3 linked regions of the Rubrivivax gelatinosus IL144 genome follow. The protein of the gene in region 1 interacts with the protein of each later gene in a pairwise test. Links are inferred from orthologs where the notes say so. Each region holds a gene or a part of one and is shown in the gene's direction. Other genes may lie near its edges.

The links.
Region 2: the proteins of accC (region 1) and ribD interact in binary tests that used the Escherichia coli proteins (3 or more experiments, as listed by UniProt). The link is inferred for Rubrivivax gelatinosus IL144 from one-to-one orthologs.
Region 3: the proteins of accC (region 1) and cysM interact in binary tests that used the Escherichia coli proteins (3 or more experiments, as listed by UniProt). The link is inferred for Rubrivivax gelatinosus IL144 from one-to-one orthologs.

Annotation. Positions count from the first base shown.
Region 1 is NC_017075.1:4,532,475-4,538,077, forward strand. The notes cover bases 1-2,898. They hold accC (acetyl-CoA carboxylase biotin carboxylase subunit), read left to right. Parts: upstream 1-723; coding sequence 724-2,073; downstream 2,074-2,898. Other genes in these bases: accB (acetyl-CoA carboxylase biotin carboxyl carrier protein), read left to right, coding at 260-712; prmA (50S ribosomal protein L11 methyltransferase), read left to right, coding at 2,183-2,898. Also shown: more of prmA, read left to right, coding at 2,899-3,073; RGE_RS24350 (zinc-ribbon and DUF3426 domain-containing protein), read left to right, coding at 3,081-4,124; RGE_RS20610 (carbohydrate kinase family protein), read left to right, coding at 4,165-5,070; RGE_RS20615 (hypothetical protein), read right to left, coding at 5,156-5,603. UniProt on the Escherichia coli protein: This protein is a component of the acetyl coenzyme A carboxylase complex; first, biotin carboxylase catalyzes the carboxylation of the carrier protein and then the transcarboxylase transfers the carboxyl group to form malonyl-CoA.
Region 2 is NC_017075.1:4,188,936-4,194,410, forward strand. The notes cover bases 1-2,770. They hold ribD (bifunctional diaminohydroxyphosphoribosylaminopyrimidine deaminase/5-amino-6-(5-phosphoribosylamino)uracil reductase RibD), read left to right. Parts: upstream 1-709; coding sequence 710-1,831; downstream 1,832-2,770. Other genes in these bases: RGE_RS19050 (type IV pilus modification PilV family protein), read left to right, coding at 1-668; RGE_RS24725 (PEP-CTERM sorting domain-containing protein), read left to right, coding at 1,924-2,721. In the rest of the region: ribBA (bifunctional 3,4-dihydroxy-2-butanone-4-phosphate synthase/GTP cyclohydrolase II), read left to right, coding at 2,826-3,923; ribH (6,7-dimethyl-8-ribityllumazine synthase), read left to right, coding at 3,932-4,396; transcription antitermination factor NusB, read left to right, coding at 4,393-4,872; RGE_RS19080 (pyridoxal phosphate-dependent aminotransferase), read left to right, coding at 4,872-5,475. UniProt on the Escherichia coli protein: Converts 2,5-diamino-6-(ribosylamino)-4(3h)-pyrimidinone 5'-phosphate into 5-amino-6-(ribosylamino)-2,4(1h,3h)-pyrimidinedione 5'-phosphate.
Region 3 is NC_017075.1:3,632,584-3,638,103, reverse strand. Bases 894-3,708 are described here. They hold cysM (cysteine synthase CysM), read left to right. Parts: upstream 894-1,748; coding sequence 1,749-2,669; downstream 2,670-3,708. Other genes in these bases: galU (UTP--glucose-1-phosphate uridylyltransferase GalU), read right to left, coding at 3,519-3,708; RGE_RS16560 (sulfurtransferase TusA family protein), read left to right, coding at 3,245-3,481; RGE_RS16565 (NUDIX domain-containing protein), read left to right, coding at 2,676-3,233; RGE_RS16580 (rhomboid family intramembrane serine protease), read right to left, coding at 919-1,515. Outside these bases: RGE_RS16585 (SDR family oxidoreductase), read left to right, coding at 1-615; more of galU, read right to left, coding at 3,709-4,385; RGE_RS16550 (NAD(P)-dependent oxidoreductase), read left to right, coding at 4,453-5,448; RGE_RS16545 (valine--tRNA ligase), read right to left, coding at 5,390-5,520. UniProt on the Escherichia coli protein: Two cysteine synthase enzymes are found. Both catalyze the same reaction. Cysteine synthase B can also use thiosulfate in place of sulfide to give cysteine thiosulfonate as a product.

The DNA of each region.
Region 1 (5,603 bases):
GGGCTGTTTTGAGCGATCTTCGATAATTTGCTGCCATCTGCAACCAAATTGGCGTAGAGTCCCGCCGTCTCCGCAAGGCCGCGGGCTCCGCCCCGACGCCCCAAGCGCCTTGCAGATCTGGAAAATAGGCATCAGAAGCGCGCCGATCGACCAGAGATATTGACCGGCCGCAGCCAGCCGGGCCCGACACGGGTTCAGGCTACGCCGCTCACCCAAGTTTCAGTGCGGGACACCCCCGCCCCGTCAGAAGAGGACCGACATGGACCTGAGAAAGCTCAAGACGCTCATCGACCTCGTTTCCGAGTCGAACATTTCCGAACTCGAGATCACCGAAGCCGAGGGCAAGGTCCGCATCGTCAAGGGTGGTGTCGCGACGGTCGCGATGGCGCCGATGGTCGCCGCCGCGCCGGTCGCCGCGCCGGCCCCGGCCGCCGCCGCGCCGGCCGCCGCCGAACCGGCAGCGCCGGCCGAGCCCGAAGGCAAGGTCATCAAGTCGCCGATGGTCGGCACCTTCTACCGTGCCTCCAGCCCGGGCGCCAAGCCCTTCGCCGACGTCGGCCAGCAGATCAAGGAAGGCGAGCCGGTCTGCATCATCGAGGCGATGAAGATCATGAACGAGATCGAAGCCGACTGCTCGGGCCGCATCCTGCGCATCCTGTGCGAGAACGGCCAGCCGGTCGAGTTCGGCCAGCCGCTGTTCATCGTCGAGTAAGCGCGACCGCCGTGTTCAAGAAGATCCTCATTGCGAACCGGGGCGAGATCGCCCTGCGCATCCAGCGGGCCTGTCGCGAGATGGGCATCAAGTCGGTCGTCGTCTATTCCGAAGCCGACCGCGAGGCCAAGTACGTCAAGCTCGCCGACGAGGCGGTCTGCATCGGCCCGGCGCCGTCGGCGCAGAGCTACCTCAACATGCCGGCGATCATCTCGACGGCCGAGGTCACCGACGCCGAGGCGATCCACCCCGGCTACGGCTTCCTGAGCGAGAACGCCGACTTCGCCGAACGTGTCGAGAAGAGCGGCTTCGTCTTCATCGGGCCGACGCCCGAGGCGATCCGCATGATGGGCGACAAGGTGTCGGCCAAGCAGGCGATGATCAGGAACGGCGTGCCCTGCGTGCCCGGCACCGAGGGCGCGCTGCCCGAGGACCCGAAGGAGATCATCCGCCAGGCGCGTGCCATCGGCTACCCGGTGATCATCAAGGCCGCCGGCGGCGGCGGCGGCCGCGGCATGCGTGTCGTGCACACCGAGGCGGCGCTGCTGAACGCCGTGCAGACGACGCGCACCGAAGCCGGTGCCGCCTTCGGCAACCCGGCCGTCTACATGGAGAAGTTCCTGGAGAACCCACGCCACGTGGAGATCCAGATCCTCGCCGACAACTACCGCAACGCGGTGTGGCTCGGCGAGCGCGACTGCTCGATGCAGCGCCGCCACCAGAAGGTCATCGAGGAAGCGCCGGCGCCGAACATCCCGCGGCGCATCGTCGAACGCGTCGGCGAACGCTGCGCGGCCGCCTGCAAGAAGATCGGCTACCGCGGCGCCGGCACCTTCGAGTTCCTCTACGAGAACGGCGAGTTCTATTTCATCGAGATGAACACGCGGGTGCAGGTCGAGCACCCGGTGACCGAACTCGTGACCGGCATCGACATCGTGCAGATGCAGATCCGCATCGCCGCCGGCGAGAAGCTGCCTTTCGCGCAGCGCAACATCCAGCTGCGCGGCCACGCGATCGAGTGCCGGATCAACGCCGAGGACGCCTACAAGTTCACGCCGTCGCCGGGCCGGATCACGACCTGGCACCCGCCGGGCGGCCCCGGCGTGCGCGTCGACTCGCATGCCTACGCCAACTACTACGTGCCGCCGAACTACGACTCGATGATCGGCAAGGTCATCGTGCACGGCGACACGCGCGAGCAGGCGCTGGCCCGCATGCGCAGCGCGCTCAGCGAGACGGTGATCGAAGGCATCCAGACCAACGTCCCGCTGCACCGCGAGCTGATGCTGGACGCCAAGTTCATCGAAGGCGGCACCAGCATCCATTACCTCGAGGGTTGGCTAGCCCAACATAAGAGATGACGGGTCCGACGCCGCCATCAAGCGGCCGCCGCGGAGCCGGCTCTGCCGGGCCGCTGGCGGCGCCCCCCTCGGGGGGGAGCGCCGAAGGCGCTACGGGGAGGGACTCATGATGTACGAGTTGGTCCTGCGCGCCCCCGAGGCGCTGGTGGAAGCCGTCTCCGACGCGCTGTCCGACGACCTGGACGCGCTGTCGGTCTCGGTCGAGGACGCCGACGCCGGCACCGAGGCCGAGCAGGCGCTGTTCGGCGAACCCGGCATGCCGGCGCCGCGGCCGGGCTGGGACCGCTCGACGCTGCGCGCGCTGTTCGAGGACGAAGCCGCGGCCGAACGTGCCGCGACGCTGCTGCTGGCCCAGGACTGGACCGAAGGCCTGTCGCTGCAGGCGCTGGAGCCGGTGGCCGAGCAGGACTGGGTGCGCATCACCCAGTCGCAGTTCGGCCCGGTCGAGATCACGCCCAGCTTCTGGATCGTGCCGAGCTGGCACGAACCGCCGGCGGCGGCCGAACGCGTGATCCGGCTCGACCCGGGGCTGGCCTTCGGCACCGGCACGCACCCGACGACGCGCATGTGCCTGCGCTGGATCGCCGCGCACGCCCGGTCCTGGAGCCGCGTGCTCGACTACGGCTGCGGCTCGGGCATCCTGGCGATCGCCGCGGCGCTGCACGGCGCGGCGGCGGTCGACGCGGTCGACATCGACCCGGCGGCCGTCGACTCGACGCGCGCCAACGCCACGGCCAACGGCGTGATGCTGAACGCCGGGCTGCCCGACGCTGCCGGCGGCGCCTACCCGCTGGTGCTGGCCAACATCCTGGCCACGCCGCTGAAGCTGCTGGCGCCGCTGCTGGCCGGCTTCGTCGCGCCGGGCGGCTCGCTGGTGCTGGCCGGCATCCTGGAGCGCCAGGCCGACGAGCTGAAGGCCGCGTACGCGCCGTTCCTGACCCTCGAAGTGAGCGACCGCGAGGACGGCTGGATCCTGATGACGGCATCGCGCATGGCATGATCGCCGCATGACGCTCGCCGCCCGGTGCCCGTCCTGCGGTACCGTCTTCCGTGTGGTGCAGGACCAGCTTCGGGTCTCCGACGGCTGGGTTCGCTGCGGCCGTTGCGGCGAGGTCTTCAACGCGATACAGAACCTGGTCGACCTCGACGTCGAGACGCCGGTCCCGCCGCCGCAGCGCGATCCGGAGCCGGCGGCGCCGAGCCTGGCGTCCGACCCTCGTGCGCCCTGGGACGTCGAGTTGGAGCTTCCTCCGCCGCCATCCCCGACGCCGGCGTCTGCGGCGCCTGCACCTCCGGCCACAGCGCCGCACGACGAGGCGGCCGACGAGACCCACGCCGAGACGGTGCTGCTGGAACGCACGCCGGAGGACACCGAGCCGGCCTGGGATCTGCCGCCCCCGTCGCCGGCCGGCGAGACCCTGACCGACGCGCCGGATTTCGACGAGCCGCCGGCGCGCAACGCCGAGCTGCCGTTCGACGAACCGGCGCCGCCGCTCGAGGCTCCGGCTCCGGCGCCGGCCGCCCCGGCACCCGAGCCCAAGCCGGCCTTCCTGCGTCACGCCGAGCGCCGCGAGCGCTGGCGCCGGCCGCAGGTGCGCGCCGCACTCGCCGCGGTCTGCGTGCTGGGCACCGTCGGCCTGGTCGCCCAGGCGGCCTACGAATACCGCGACTTCGTCGCCGCCCGCTGGCCGGCCGCCCGTCCCGCGCTCGAGGCGCTGTGCCGGGCGCCGGACTGCACGATCGGCGCCCCGCGTGCGATCGAGGGCCTGAGCGTCGAGAGCAGCGGCCTGGTGCGTGTCGAAGGCACGGCGATGTACCAGCTGCAACTGCTGCTGCGCAACCGCTCGGCGCTGCCGCTGGCGATGCCGTCGCTGGACCTGACGCTGTCCGACAGCCGCGGCGGCATCGTCGCGCGCCGCGTACTAACGCCCGAGCAGGCCGGACTTCGCGTGTCGGCCGTCGCACCGGCGGCCGAAATGCCGATCCAGGTCACGCTGACCACGGCCGGCAAGCCGGTGGCCGGCTATACGATCGAGATCTTCTACCCCTGACCCCGCGCGCCGGTCGCGCGCCATCCCCCCGGAGTTGCCCATGCCCGCGCTGATCTGCGGTTCGCTCGCATTCGACACCATCACGACCTACCCCGGCCGCTTCGCCGAGCAGATCCTGCCGGAGCAGATGCACATCCTGAACCTGTCGTTCCTGGTGCCGACGCTGCGGCGCGAGTTCGGCGGCTGCGCCGGCAACATCGCCTACACGCTGCAGGCACTCGGCGGCGAGTCCGTCGTGATGGCCGCGCTGGGCAGCGACGGCGGCGAGTACCTGACGCGCATGAAGGGCTGGGGCGCCGACACCTCGCTGGTGATGGTCGACGAGGCCTCGTACACGGCGCAGGCGATGATCATCACCGACGTCCAGAACAACCAGATCACCGCCTTCCACCCGGGCGCGATGCAGAACGCGCACCAGGCCAAGGTGCCGGCGCGCGCCGACCTGAAGATCGGCATCATCTCGCCCGACGGCCGCGAGGCGATGGGCGAACACGCCGAGCAGATGCACGCCGCCGGCATCCCGTTCATCTTCGATCCGGGCCAGCAGCTGCCGATGTTCGACGGCCCGGCGCTGCGCCGCATGGTCGAGATCGCGAGCTGGGTGGCGGTCAACGACTACGAAGGCCGCATCCTCTGCGAACGCATCGGCACCGACCTCGCCGGCCTGTCGCGCTCGAACCTCAAGGGCGTCGTCGTGACGCTGGGCGAGCGCGGCTGCGAGATCTGGACCGACGGCGAGCGCCGCGAGGTGCCGGGCGTGGCGGCCCGCGAGGTCGTCGACCCGACCGGCTGCGGCGACTCCTTCCGCGCCGCCCTGCTCTACGGCCTGGAGCGCGGCTGGGACCTGGAACGCTGCGCCGCGCTGGGCAACCGCATCGGCGCGCTGAAGATCGCCAGCAAGGGCGGCCAGAACCACGCCGTCGACCGCGCAGCGCTGGGCCTCTGAGGCCTGCCGCGCAGGCATGAAAAAGCCCGGCCGAGGCCGGGCTCGCGATAAACGCCGGCCGCCCAGAGCGGCCGGTTCGTTTTCGTCAGGGCTTGTTGCCGGTCGGGAACGGCCAGGCGGCCGCCGGGCTCAGCGTCGTCTTCGCGGCGGCCGCGGGAGCTGCGGCAGCAGGCGCAGGCTCGGCCTTCTTCGGCGCCGCCTTCTTCGCCGGCGCGGCCTTCTTGGCGGGCGCCGCGGCCTTCTTCGCCGGGGCAGCCGCCTTCTTGGCCGGCGCCGCGGCCTTCTTCGCCGGAGCGGCCGCCTTCTTGGCCGGCGCCGCGGCCTTCTTCGCCGGGGCAGCCGCCTTCTTGGCCGGCGCCGCAGCCTTCTTCGCCGGGGCCGCCTTCTTGGCCGGCGCCGCGGCCTTCTTCGCCGGAGCCGCCTTCTTGGCCGGAGCCGCAGCCTTCTTCGCCGGGGCCGCCTTCTTGGCCGGCGCCGCGGCCTTCTTCGCTGGGGCCGCCTTCTTGGCCGGCGCCGCAGCCTTCTTGACCGCG
Region 2 (5,475 bases), 340 kb from region 1 along the record:
AGGCCAGCGACAACGGCGACGGCACCAGCAGCTTCCGCCCGCTGGGCAGCGACCAGGTCGCCTTCACCTTCAACAACCTCACCGGGGTCATCACCAGCATCTGCATCCCGGCCACCAACTGCACCAGCGTCAACGCCTACCTGCTGTCGGGCTACGTGCGTTTTGCCACCGGCGTGCAGCCGACCCCGGCGCTGGCCGAAGTGCCGCCGCCCTTGTCGCCCGACGACCTGGCGTCGATCCCGGCCTGGCCCACGGCCTTCGTCAGCGTGCAGCGTACCGGCTCGCCGACGCCGGCGCCGGACACCTGCGTGCACCTGGTCTACCCCGCCTACGTCGCCTATTACTGCGCCGTGCCGGTCTCGACGGCCACCAAGATGTGGTCCGGCCGCTCGTCGGTCTGGCCGACGAACCTGGCGACGACGACGCCCGACACGACGACTTCGGCCAGCCGCGTCAAGGTCTGCCGCTACGCGCCGACGGCCAGCCCGACGCGCAACGTCGACCACCCGGCCAACTACAGCAACGTCGGCGGCCCGCTGACGAACCAGAACTTCCTCGTCATCACCGCCGGCACCGGCAGCGACACCGTGCCCGGCACGGCCTGGACCTGCCCCGGCGACGACACCGCCACGCCCATCGTCTCGGCCACCTGGCAGCACCAGCCGTAGCATCGGCGTCCCGCCCGAGCCGGGCCGCCGCCTGCCCACCGATGCCGATCTCCCCGCTGGACCGCAGCCGTCTCCTCGAAGCCCTCGCGCTCGCCGAAGGCTCGATCGGCCTCACCGACCCGAACCCGCGTGTCGGCTGCGTCGTCGGCCACGAAGACGGGCGCGTGCTCGGCCGCGGCGCGACGCAGCGCGCCGGCGAGGCCCATGCCGAGGTGATGGCCTTGCGCGACGCGGCCGCCGCCGGCCACGACCTGCGCGGCGCCACGGCCTGGGTCACGCTCGAACCCTGCGCCCACCACGGCCGCACGCCGCCGTGCTGCGACGCTCTGGTCGCCGCCGGCATCGCCCGCGTCGTCGTCGCGCTCGGCGACCCCTTCCCGCAGGTCGCCGGCGCCGGCATCGCGCGGCTGCGTGCCGCCGGCGTGGCCGTCGAGATGGCCGACGCCGAGGTCGCCGAGGCCGCGCGCGAGCTCAACATCGGCTTCCTGTCGCGCGTGCAACGCGGCCGCCCCTGGGTGCGCATGAAGATCGCCGCCTCGCTGGACGGCCGCACCGCGCTGGCCAACGGCGCCAGCCAGTGGATCACCGGGCCCGAGGCGCGCGCCGACGGCCATGCCTGGCGCCGGCGCGCCGGCTGCGTGCTGACCGGCATCGGCACCGTGCTCGACGACGATCCGCGGCTGGACGTGCGCCTGGTGCCGACCGCGCTGCAGCCGATGCGCGCGGTGCTCGACTCGCGGCTGCGCACGCCGCCCGGCGCGCGGCTCATCCCGGCGCCGGGCCGCTGCCTGGTCTACACCGCCAGCGACGACGAAGGCGCGGCGCAGGCGCTGCGCGCGGCCGGCGCCGAGGTGCGCCGGCACGCCGACCCGCACGGCCGCGTCGACCTGCCCGCGGTGCTGGCCGACCTGGCGGGCCAGGGCGTCAACGAACTGCACGTCGAGGCCGGCGCAGGGCTCAACGGCGCGATGCTGGCGGCCGGCCTGGTCGACGAACTGCTGGTCTACGCCGCGCCGCTGCTGCTCGGCGAGGGGCGCGGCATGGCCGCGCTCGGGCCTTTCGAAACGCTCGCGCAGGGGCTGCGCTGGCACTACGTCGACGCGCAGCGCATCGGTCCTGACCTGCGGCTGCGCCTGCGCACGGAGAGCGCTGCGGCCATGTGAATGGGGGGACGCCACCTAGGGGGGCCGTCGCTATGATCGTTTCAAAGGGTTGCACGCGCTCCTGCGTGCGACGCGCGAGGAGGTCTCGAACGATGGTTTCCATCCAACGCTGGGGTCGTGTCGCCCTGGCCACCGGCTCGGTGGTCTTCGCGGGCGCCGTGTTCGCCGCGCCGACCACGTATTACGGCTTCGACGCGAGCCCGCAAAGCCAGGTCCCCGCCAACGGTGCGTCCAAGGCCGAACACGACGCCTTCCTCCTCGCGCTCGGCGGCGGCAAGGTCGCCACCGAGAGCTTCGAGAGCTACGCCTACCTGTCGACTCCGGCGGCGCTGTTCTCGTCCACCGCGTCGCTGTCCATCGCCGACCAGGCTGGCCGCAGCCGCATCGGCAAGGAGTCCTTCGACGACGGCGGCAACAGCGCCGGCCGCTTCAACACGACGCCCGACGGGCAGTACTTCTGGGAAAGCTCGCGTTCGTTCACGCTGAGCTTCGACACCGCGATCAACGGCTTCGGCTTCTATGCCACCGACGTCGGCGACTTCAAGGGCGTGCTGACGGTGACGATCAACGGCGAGGACTACGTGGTCTACGACGGCAGCGAAGGCGGCAGCACGACCAGCCGAGCGGCCGGCACGAGTTCCGAGCCCACCGCGACCAACGGCAGCCTGCTGTTCTGGGGCATCACCGACTTCGACACCGCGTTCAAGCAGATCGTCGTCACCGTGTCGCAGCCCAGCGGCGCGGACAGCGACGCCCTGGGCTTCGACGACATGCTCGCGGCCGTGGCCGCCTCGACGCCGCCGAGCGAAGTGCCCGAGCCCGCGTCGCTGGCGCTCGCCGGCCTGGCGCTGGCCGGTGCCGCGGCCACGCGCCGCCGCCGCCAGGGCTGAAGCGCCGCCTCGGGCGGCTCGATTTCACGGGCGGACGCCGCGAGGCGTCCGCCCTTTCGTTTGCCCGTCCGGGAGGCGCCGGGAGCGACGCCTACAATTCCACGATGCCGATTTCCCCTGTCCCCGAGCTGGTCGCCGAACTGGCGGCCGGCCGCATGGTCATCCTCGTCGACGAGGAAGACCGCGAGAACGAGGGTGACCTCGTGCTCGCCGCCGAGCACGTCACCCCCGAGGCGATCAACTTCATGGCCCGCTACGGCCGCGGCCTGATCTGCCTGACGCTGACGCGCGATCGCTGCGAGCGCCTGCAGCTGCACCCGATGGCCGCGCGCAACGGCACCCGCATGGGAACCGCCTTCACCGTGTCGATCGAGGCCGCCTCCGGCGTCACGACCGGCATCTCGGCAGCCGACCGCGCGCGCACCGTGCAGGCCGCCGTCGCCCGCGACGCCAAGGCCAGCGACCTGGTGCAGCCCGGCCACATCTTCCCGCTGATGGCCCAGGACGGCGGCGTGCTGATGCGCGCCGGCCATACCGAAGCCGGCTGCGACCTCGCCGGCATGGCCGGGCTGACGCCGGCCGCGGTGATCTGCGAGATCATGAAGGACGACGGCACGATGGCGCGCCTGCCGGACCTGGAGATCTTCGCCCGCGAGCACGGCCTGAAGATCGGCACCATCGCCGACCTGATCCACTACCGCAGCCGCAACGAGACGCTGATCCAGCGTGTCGGCCAGCGCCGCGTGACGACGCCGCACGGCGAGTTCGACTGCATCGCCTACCGCGACAAGGGCGGCGGCCTGCACCTGGCGCTGACCCACGGCCGCTGGACCCCGGCCGACGAGGTGACGGTGCGCGTGCACGAGCCCTTCACCGTCTTCGACGTGCTCGACGCCTGCGGCGGCAGCCACTCCTGGCCGCTGCCGGCGGCGCTGGCGGCGCTGCAGGCCGCCGAACGCGGCTGCGCGGTGCTGCTCAACTGCACCCACGACATCGACACGCTGCTGCCGCAGCTCGTGCCGCCGGAGCAGCGCGAGGCCACGCCGCGCACGCCGGCCGACCTGCGCACCTACGGCGTCGGCGCGCAGATCCTGCGCGAGCTGGGCGTGCGCCGCATGCGCCTGCTCGGCAACCCGCGCCGCATGCCGAGCATGCCGGGCTACGGCCTGGAGATCACCGGCTTCGTCGCCGCGCACGCCTGAGGACCACCATGCAGAACGCAGAACAGGGCCAGGCGACCGATCTCGACGGTCGCGGCCTGCGCATCGCCATCGTGCGGGCGCGTTTCAACGACTCGATCACCGCCGCGCTGGCCGATGCCTGCCGCGCCGAGCTGGCGCGCCTGGAGGTCGACGCGGCCGACGTGCGCGAAGTCACCGTGCCCGGTGCGCTCGAGGTGCCGGTGGCGCTGGCCGCGCTGGCCGCCTCGGGCGGCTACGACGCGCTGGTCGCGCTGGGCTGCATCATCCGCGGCGAGACCTACCACTTCGAACTGGTGGCCAACGAAAGCGGCGCCGGCGTCACGCGCGTCGCGCTGGACCACCGCCTCCCCATCGCCAACGCCATCCTGACCGTCGAGAACGAAGCCCAGGCCTGGGCCCGTGCCGAGGACAAGGGCCGCGACGCCGCGCGCGTCGCCGTCGAGATGGCGAACCTGCTGGAAGACCTGTCGTGAGCACCGAACCCACCGCCGCACGCAAGCGCGCCGCGCCCAAGTCCGCCCGCCGCCGTTCGCGCGAGATCGCGCTGCAAGGCCTGTACGAATGGCTGATCAGCGGCGCCGACGCAGGCACCATCGACGCCCACATGCGCGAGCAGGACGGCTTCGACAAGTGCGACCGCGCCCACTTCGACGCCCTGCTGCACGGCTGCATCGCCGAAGCCTCGGCGCTGGACGCGGTGCTCGCGCGCCACGTTGACCGCCGCACCAACCAGCTCTCGCCGGTCGAGCACGCGGTGCTGATGATCGGCGCCTACGAGCTGACGCACTGCATGGAAGTGCCGTACCGCGTCGCGATCAACGAAGCCGTCGAGCTCGCCAAGAGCTTCGGCGGCACCGACGGCCACAAGTACGTCAACGGCGTGCTCGACAAGGCGGCCGGCGACCTGCGCCCGGCCGAGGTCGCGCAGCGCCGCGCCCAGGGGGCCTGATGCGCGTCGCCAGCCGGGTCGCACGCATCGACCCGTTCTACGTCATGGAATGCGCCAAGGCGGCCGACCGCATCGCCGCCAGCCCCGCCTGCGACCCCGCACGCGGCGGCGAGCCGATGATCTACCTGAACATCGGCGAACCCGACTTCACGGCGCCGCCGGGCGTGCAGCGCGCCGCCGAGGCCTGCCTGGCCGCCGGCCGCACGCAGTACACGCCGGCGCTGGGCCTGCCCGCGCTGCGCGAACGCATCGCCGGCTGGTACCGCACACGCTGGGGCGTCGACGTCGACCCGGCGCGCATCGCCGTCACCGCCGGCGCGTCGGCGGCGCTTCAGCTCGTCTGCCTGGCCTTGTTCGAGGCCGGCGACGAGGTGCTGATGCCGGACCCGAGCTACCCCTGCAACCGCCATTTCGTCGCCGCCGCCGGCGGCACGGCGCGGCTGGTGCCGGCGGTGCCCGCGGCGCGTTTCCAGCTCGACGCCGGCTCGGTGGCCGCGCACTGGACGCCGGCCACGCGCGGCGTGCTGCTGGCCTCGCCGAGCAACCCGACCGGCACCTCGATCGCGCCGGCCGAGATGGCCGCCATCGCCGAGACCGTGCGCG
Region 3 (5,520 bases), 900 kb from region 1 along the record:
CTGCAGGCGCTGGCGCGCGCCGGCCGTGTGCGCTCGCTGGTCTATGCCAGCACCACCGGCGTCTACGGCGACGCCGGCGGCGCACGCTTCGACGAGACACGCGCCGTCGCGCCGGCCACGCCGCGCGCCCGGCGGCGCGTCGACGCCGAGGAACAGGTGCGGCGTTTCGGCCGCCGCCACGGCGTGCGGGTCGCGGTGCTGCGTGTGCCCGGCATCTATGCACCCGACCGCGAAGGCGGCGACCCGCGCGACCGCGTGCGCCGCGGCGCGCCGCTGCTGCTGCCGCCGCACGACCCGTACACCAACCACGTGCACGCCGACGACCTGGCGCGCATCTGTGTCGCCGCGCTGCTGCGTGCCGCCCCGCAGCGCGTCTATCACGCCAGCGACGACGGCGAGTTCACGATGGGCGCGTACTACGAGCTCGTCGCCCGCATCGCCGGCCTGCCGGCGCCGCGCCGCGTGTCGCTGGACGAAGCCCGGCGCACGCTGGGCGCGATGACGCTGAGCTTCATGGGCGAGTCGCGCCGGCTGGACAACACGCGGCTCAAGCGCGAGCTGCGCGTCGCGCTGCGCTACCCGACGGTCGTGGAAGGCTTGGCCTCCAAGGGCTGAGGCTGGGCGCAGGACGCCGGAAGGCGTTCTGCGCCTGCCGAAGGCCCGAGCTCGATTTCACGCGCGAGGGCTGAGGCTGGACGCAGGACGCCGGAATGTGTTCTGCGCCTGCCGAAGGCCCCGAGCGCGATTGCACGCGCGACGGCTGAGCCCTACAAGACTTCGTCAAACCATCTGGAGCCTCCCTCCCGGAGGGAGGCTGGAGGGTGGTCTTGAACGAACTGGAGCACCCTCCTGGAGGGGGCTCGGGGGAGCCCAACATTCAGCAGCGCGCTAGAAGCCGGACGGCGAGCCGCCCGGCTTCTAGCGCCGGCGGCCGCCGAAAGGCGGCTGGCGCCGCCAGTAGCGGATCATCAGGAAGCCGCCGACCATGCCGCCCAGGTGGGCGAAGTGCGCGATGTCGCCGCGGTCCAGGAAACCCAAAAGCAGCTCCAGCGCGCCGAAGACGACGACGAAGGTGCGGGCCTTCATCGGAATCGGCGGGATCAGCAGCATCACCTGGCGGTTCGGGAACAGCATGCCGAAGGCCAGCAGCAGCGCGAACAGCGCGCCCGAGGCACCGATCGTCGGGTTGTGCGAGCCGGTCATCGCCGTCACCGCCATCTGCGCCCCGGCGGCGGCCAGCGCGCCGGCGAGCAGGAACTGCAGGTAGCGCTTCTGGCCCCAGACACGTTCGAGCTCCGAGCCGAACATCCACAGGCCCAGCATGTTGAAGAACAGGTGGAACAGCCCGCCGTGCAGGAAGGCGTAGGTCACGACCTGCCAGGGACCGAACAGGCCGCTGCCGACCGGCCACAGCGCCAGCCACATCGTCAGGGTCTGCGGCACGAAGGTCTGCAGGCAGAACACCGCCGTGCAGATCAGGATCAGCGTCTTGGTGACCGGGGGAAGCGGCGGCATGGATCAGGCCGGACGGGGCGCCCGGCGGGGAGGTCGGGGGTCGGATGGTGCCCGCGGCCAGACTCGAACTGGCACGCCTTGCGGCGGCGGATTTTGAATCCGCTACGTCTACCGATTTCGTCACGCGGGCGGTCGGGGCAGCCGTCGGCGCACCCGGTTCGAACGATTATGTCATGCAGGGTTCCGACGCCTTGGCGCCGCGCTGCCACAATGCCGCACGAGGAGCGATGACGATGGACTCAACGGCCGCCCCGGCCTACCCGACCCTGGAAGAAGCGATCGGCCGCACGCCGCTCGTGCGCCTGCAGCGCCTGCCCGGCGCCGAGAACGCCGCCCGCGGCAACCTGATCCTCGGCAAGCTGGAAGGCAACAACCCGGCCGGTTCGGTCAAGGACCGTCCGGCGATCAGCATGATCCGGCGCGCCGAGGAGCGCGGCGAGATCAAGCCCGGCGACACGCTGATCGAGGCGACCTCGGGCAACACGGGCATCGCGCTGGCGATGGCCGCGGCGATCCGCGGCTACCGGCTGGTGCTGATCATGCCGGAGGACCTGTCGATCGAACGCGCGCAGACGATGAAGGCCTTCGGTGCCGAACTCATCCTGACGCCGCGTTCCGGCGGCATGGAGTACGCCCGCGACCTCGCCGAGCGCATGCAGCGCGACGGCAAGGGGCGTGTGCTCGACCAGTTCGCCAACGCCGACAACCCGCGCGTGCACTACGAGAGCACCGGCCCCGAGCTCTGGGAGCAGACCGGCGGGCGCATCACGCACTTCGTCAGCGCGATGGGCACCACCGGCACGATCACCGGCGTCTCGCGCTACCTGAAGGAGCGCAACCCGGCGGTGCGCATCGTCGGCGCCCAGCCGGCCGAGGGTTCGCGCATCCCCGGCATCCGCAAATGGCCCGAGGCTTACCTGCCGAAGATCTACGACCCGGCGGCGGTCGACGAGACGGTGCTCGTCAGCCAGGCCGACGCCGAGGACATGGCGCGCCGCCTGGCGCGTGAGGAAGGGCTGTTCGGCGGCATCTCGGCGGCCGGTGCCTGCTGGGTCGCGCTGCAGCTCGCGCGTACGGTCGAGAACGCGACGATCGTCTTCGTCGTCTGCGACCGCGGCGACCGCTACCTGTCCACCGGCGTTTTCCCCGCCTGAGCCGCCGTGGACGAGGAGGCCCGCTTCTGCCTGCGCTGCGGCACGGCGCTGGACTGGATCACGCTGGACGAAGACGGCGGCCCCAAGGCCCGGCTGCGCTGCCCGGCCTGCGGCTGGACCCACTGGAACAACCCGACGCCGGTGCTGGCGGCGATCGTCGAATGCGCCGACCGCGGCGGCCGGCTGCTGCTGGCGCGCAACGCCGCCTGGTCGGGGCGCATGTTCGCGCTGATCACCGGCTTCATGGAGGCCGGCGAAAGCGCCCAGGAAGGCATCCGCCGCGAGGTCGCCGAGGAGACCGGGCTCGTCGTCGAGACGCTGGACCTGGTCGGCGTCTACGACTTCCAGCGCATGAACCAGGTGATCATCGCCTGGCATGCGACGGCGCGCGGCGAGATCCGCCTGTCGCCCGAACTCGCCGAATACCGGCTGTTCGAGCCGTCCGAGGTGCGCTGCTGGCCGGCCGGCACCGGCTACGCGCTGGCCGACTGGCTGCGCTCGCGCGGTCACGAGCCGGTGTTCATCGACTGGCCGCCGCGCGATGCCGCGGCCCCGGCGGCCTAGAATCCGGCGCGATGGATGCCCTGCCTTTCGACAAGGAACTCGACACCCGCGGGCTCAGCTGCCCGCTGCCCATCCTCAAGGCCAAGAAGATGCTGGCCACGATGACCAGCGGCGAGGTGCTGAAGGTCGTCGCCACCGACCCGGGCTCGCTGCGCGACTTCCAGGCCTTCTCGCGCCAGACCGGCAACGAACTCGTCGACCAGCACGCCGAGGGCGCCGAGTTCGTGCACTGGCTGCGCCGCCGCTAGGCGCGCGCGATGCGGCCGCCGCAGCGGCCGCGTGAGCTCAGAGTTCCAGTCCGCGCAGGTATTCGCGGAAGCCGGGGCCCAGCTCCGGGTGCGCCAGCGCGAGTTCGACGTTGGCCTGCAGGAAACCTTCCTTGCTGCCGCAGTCGAAACGCTTGCCTTCGTAGCGGTAGGCGAAGACCTTCTCGCGCCGCAGCAGGCTGGCGATGCCGTCGGTGAGCTGGATCTCGCCGCCGACGCCGCGCGGCTGGCTCATGATCTCGTGGAACACGCCCGGCGTCAGGATGTAGCGCCCGGCCACGCCCAGCCGCGACGGCGCCTCGGCCGGCGCCGGCTTCTCGACGATGCGCGTGACGTCCATGAGGCGGTCGTTGACCGGCGTGCCGTCGACGATGCCGTAGCGCCGCGTCTGCTCCTGCGGCACTTCCTGCACCGCGAGGATCGAGGCGCGCCACTCGTCGAACTGCTGCACCATCTGCTTGAGCACCGGCGGCTCGCCGACCATCAGGTCGTCGGCCAGCAGCACCGCGAAGGGTTCGTTGCCGACCAGCCGCCGTCCGCACAGCACCGCGTGGCCCAGGCCCAGCGCCTGCGCCTGGCGCACGTAGATGCACTCCATGTCGTCGGGCTTGACGCTGTGCACGACGTCCAGCAGTTCCTTCTTGTTCGCCTGCTCGAGCGCGACCTCGAGCTCGAAGGTCATGTCGAAGTGGTCTTCGATCGGGCGCTTGTGGCGGCCGGTGACGAAGATCATCTCGCGCACGCCGGCGGCGTAAGCCTCCTCGACGGCGTACTGGATCAGCGGCTTGTCGACGACCGGCAGCATTTCCTTGGGCTGCGCCTTGGTCGCGGGCAGGAACCGCGTGCCGAGACCGGCGACCGGGAATATTGCCTTCTTGACCAACATTTTGTTACATAGAATGAGTTGATTCGATTTCATTCTGGCACGCGACTCCATGCGCCGAAACAGGCCCATGTCAGTGCCTGTTTCCTGCATGGACGTGCTGATCGTCGAGCCGCTGGAGCAGCGGGCGCTCGACTGGCTGGGCAAGCGGCGTGCGGTTCACGTCGAACCTTCGCTCGTGACCGACCCTCGCCGCTTCGAGGAACGGCTGGCCGAAACGCGAGCCGTCGTCGTGCCGGGCACGATGCGGATGGATGCGCGCACGCTGCTGGGCGCGCCCTCGCTGCGCGCCGTCGGTCGTCTCGACGGCGGGCCCGGCACGATCGACCTCGTGGCCTGCGAGAGTGCCGGCATCGCCGTCGTGCAGCCGGCGGGTGCCGGCTCGGTGGCCGAGGCCGAGTTCGCCACCGCCGCCATCCTGCAGCTGCTGCGGCGCATCCCGGTGCACGAAGGCCACGGCGTCTACGTCGGGCGCGAGCTGTCGTCGTCGACGGTGGGCATCGTCGGCATGTCGCCGACGGCGCGGCTGCTGTCGCAGCTGGCGGGCAACTTCGGCGCGCGCGTCGTCGGTTACGACCCGGCGCTGCATGCCTCGGACATCGCCTGGCGCCAGGCCGGCATCCGCCCGGTGCCGCTGGCCGAGCTGTTCGAGACCTGCGACGTCGTGGTGGTGCTGCTGGCGTATTACTCGCGCTACCACGGCCTGCTCGGCGAGCGGCTGCTCGAAGGCTGCAAGCCCGATCAGGTGCTCGTGTGCCTGTCGCCGGCCGCGGTGTTCGACGAGGCGGCGCTGGCCGCGACGCTCAAGACCGGCCGCATGGCCGCGGCCTGGTTCGATCGCCTGGAACCTGACTGGCTGGAGCCCGGGCGGCCGCTGTGGAACGTCGACACGCTGCACGTGACGCCGCGCCTGGCCCCGTCGACACGCGAGGCGCGTGCGCGCGGGGCCTGGGCGCTGGTGCGGCGGCTGGACGCGCTGCTGGGGGTCTCGGACCCCCAGGTGGCGTTCACCGAGACGGTGCCAGCCTCGCTCGTTGGGCTTGCAGGCGGTCCAGAGCCTGCGTGAAGCCGTCCAGGCGCGCCTTCTCCTGCTCGACCACGGCCGCCGGCGCGCGCGCGACGAAGCTCTCGTTGGCCA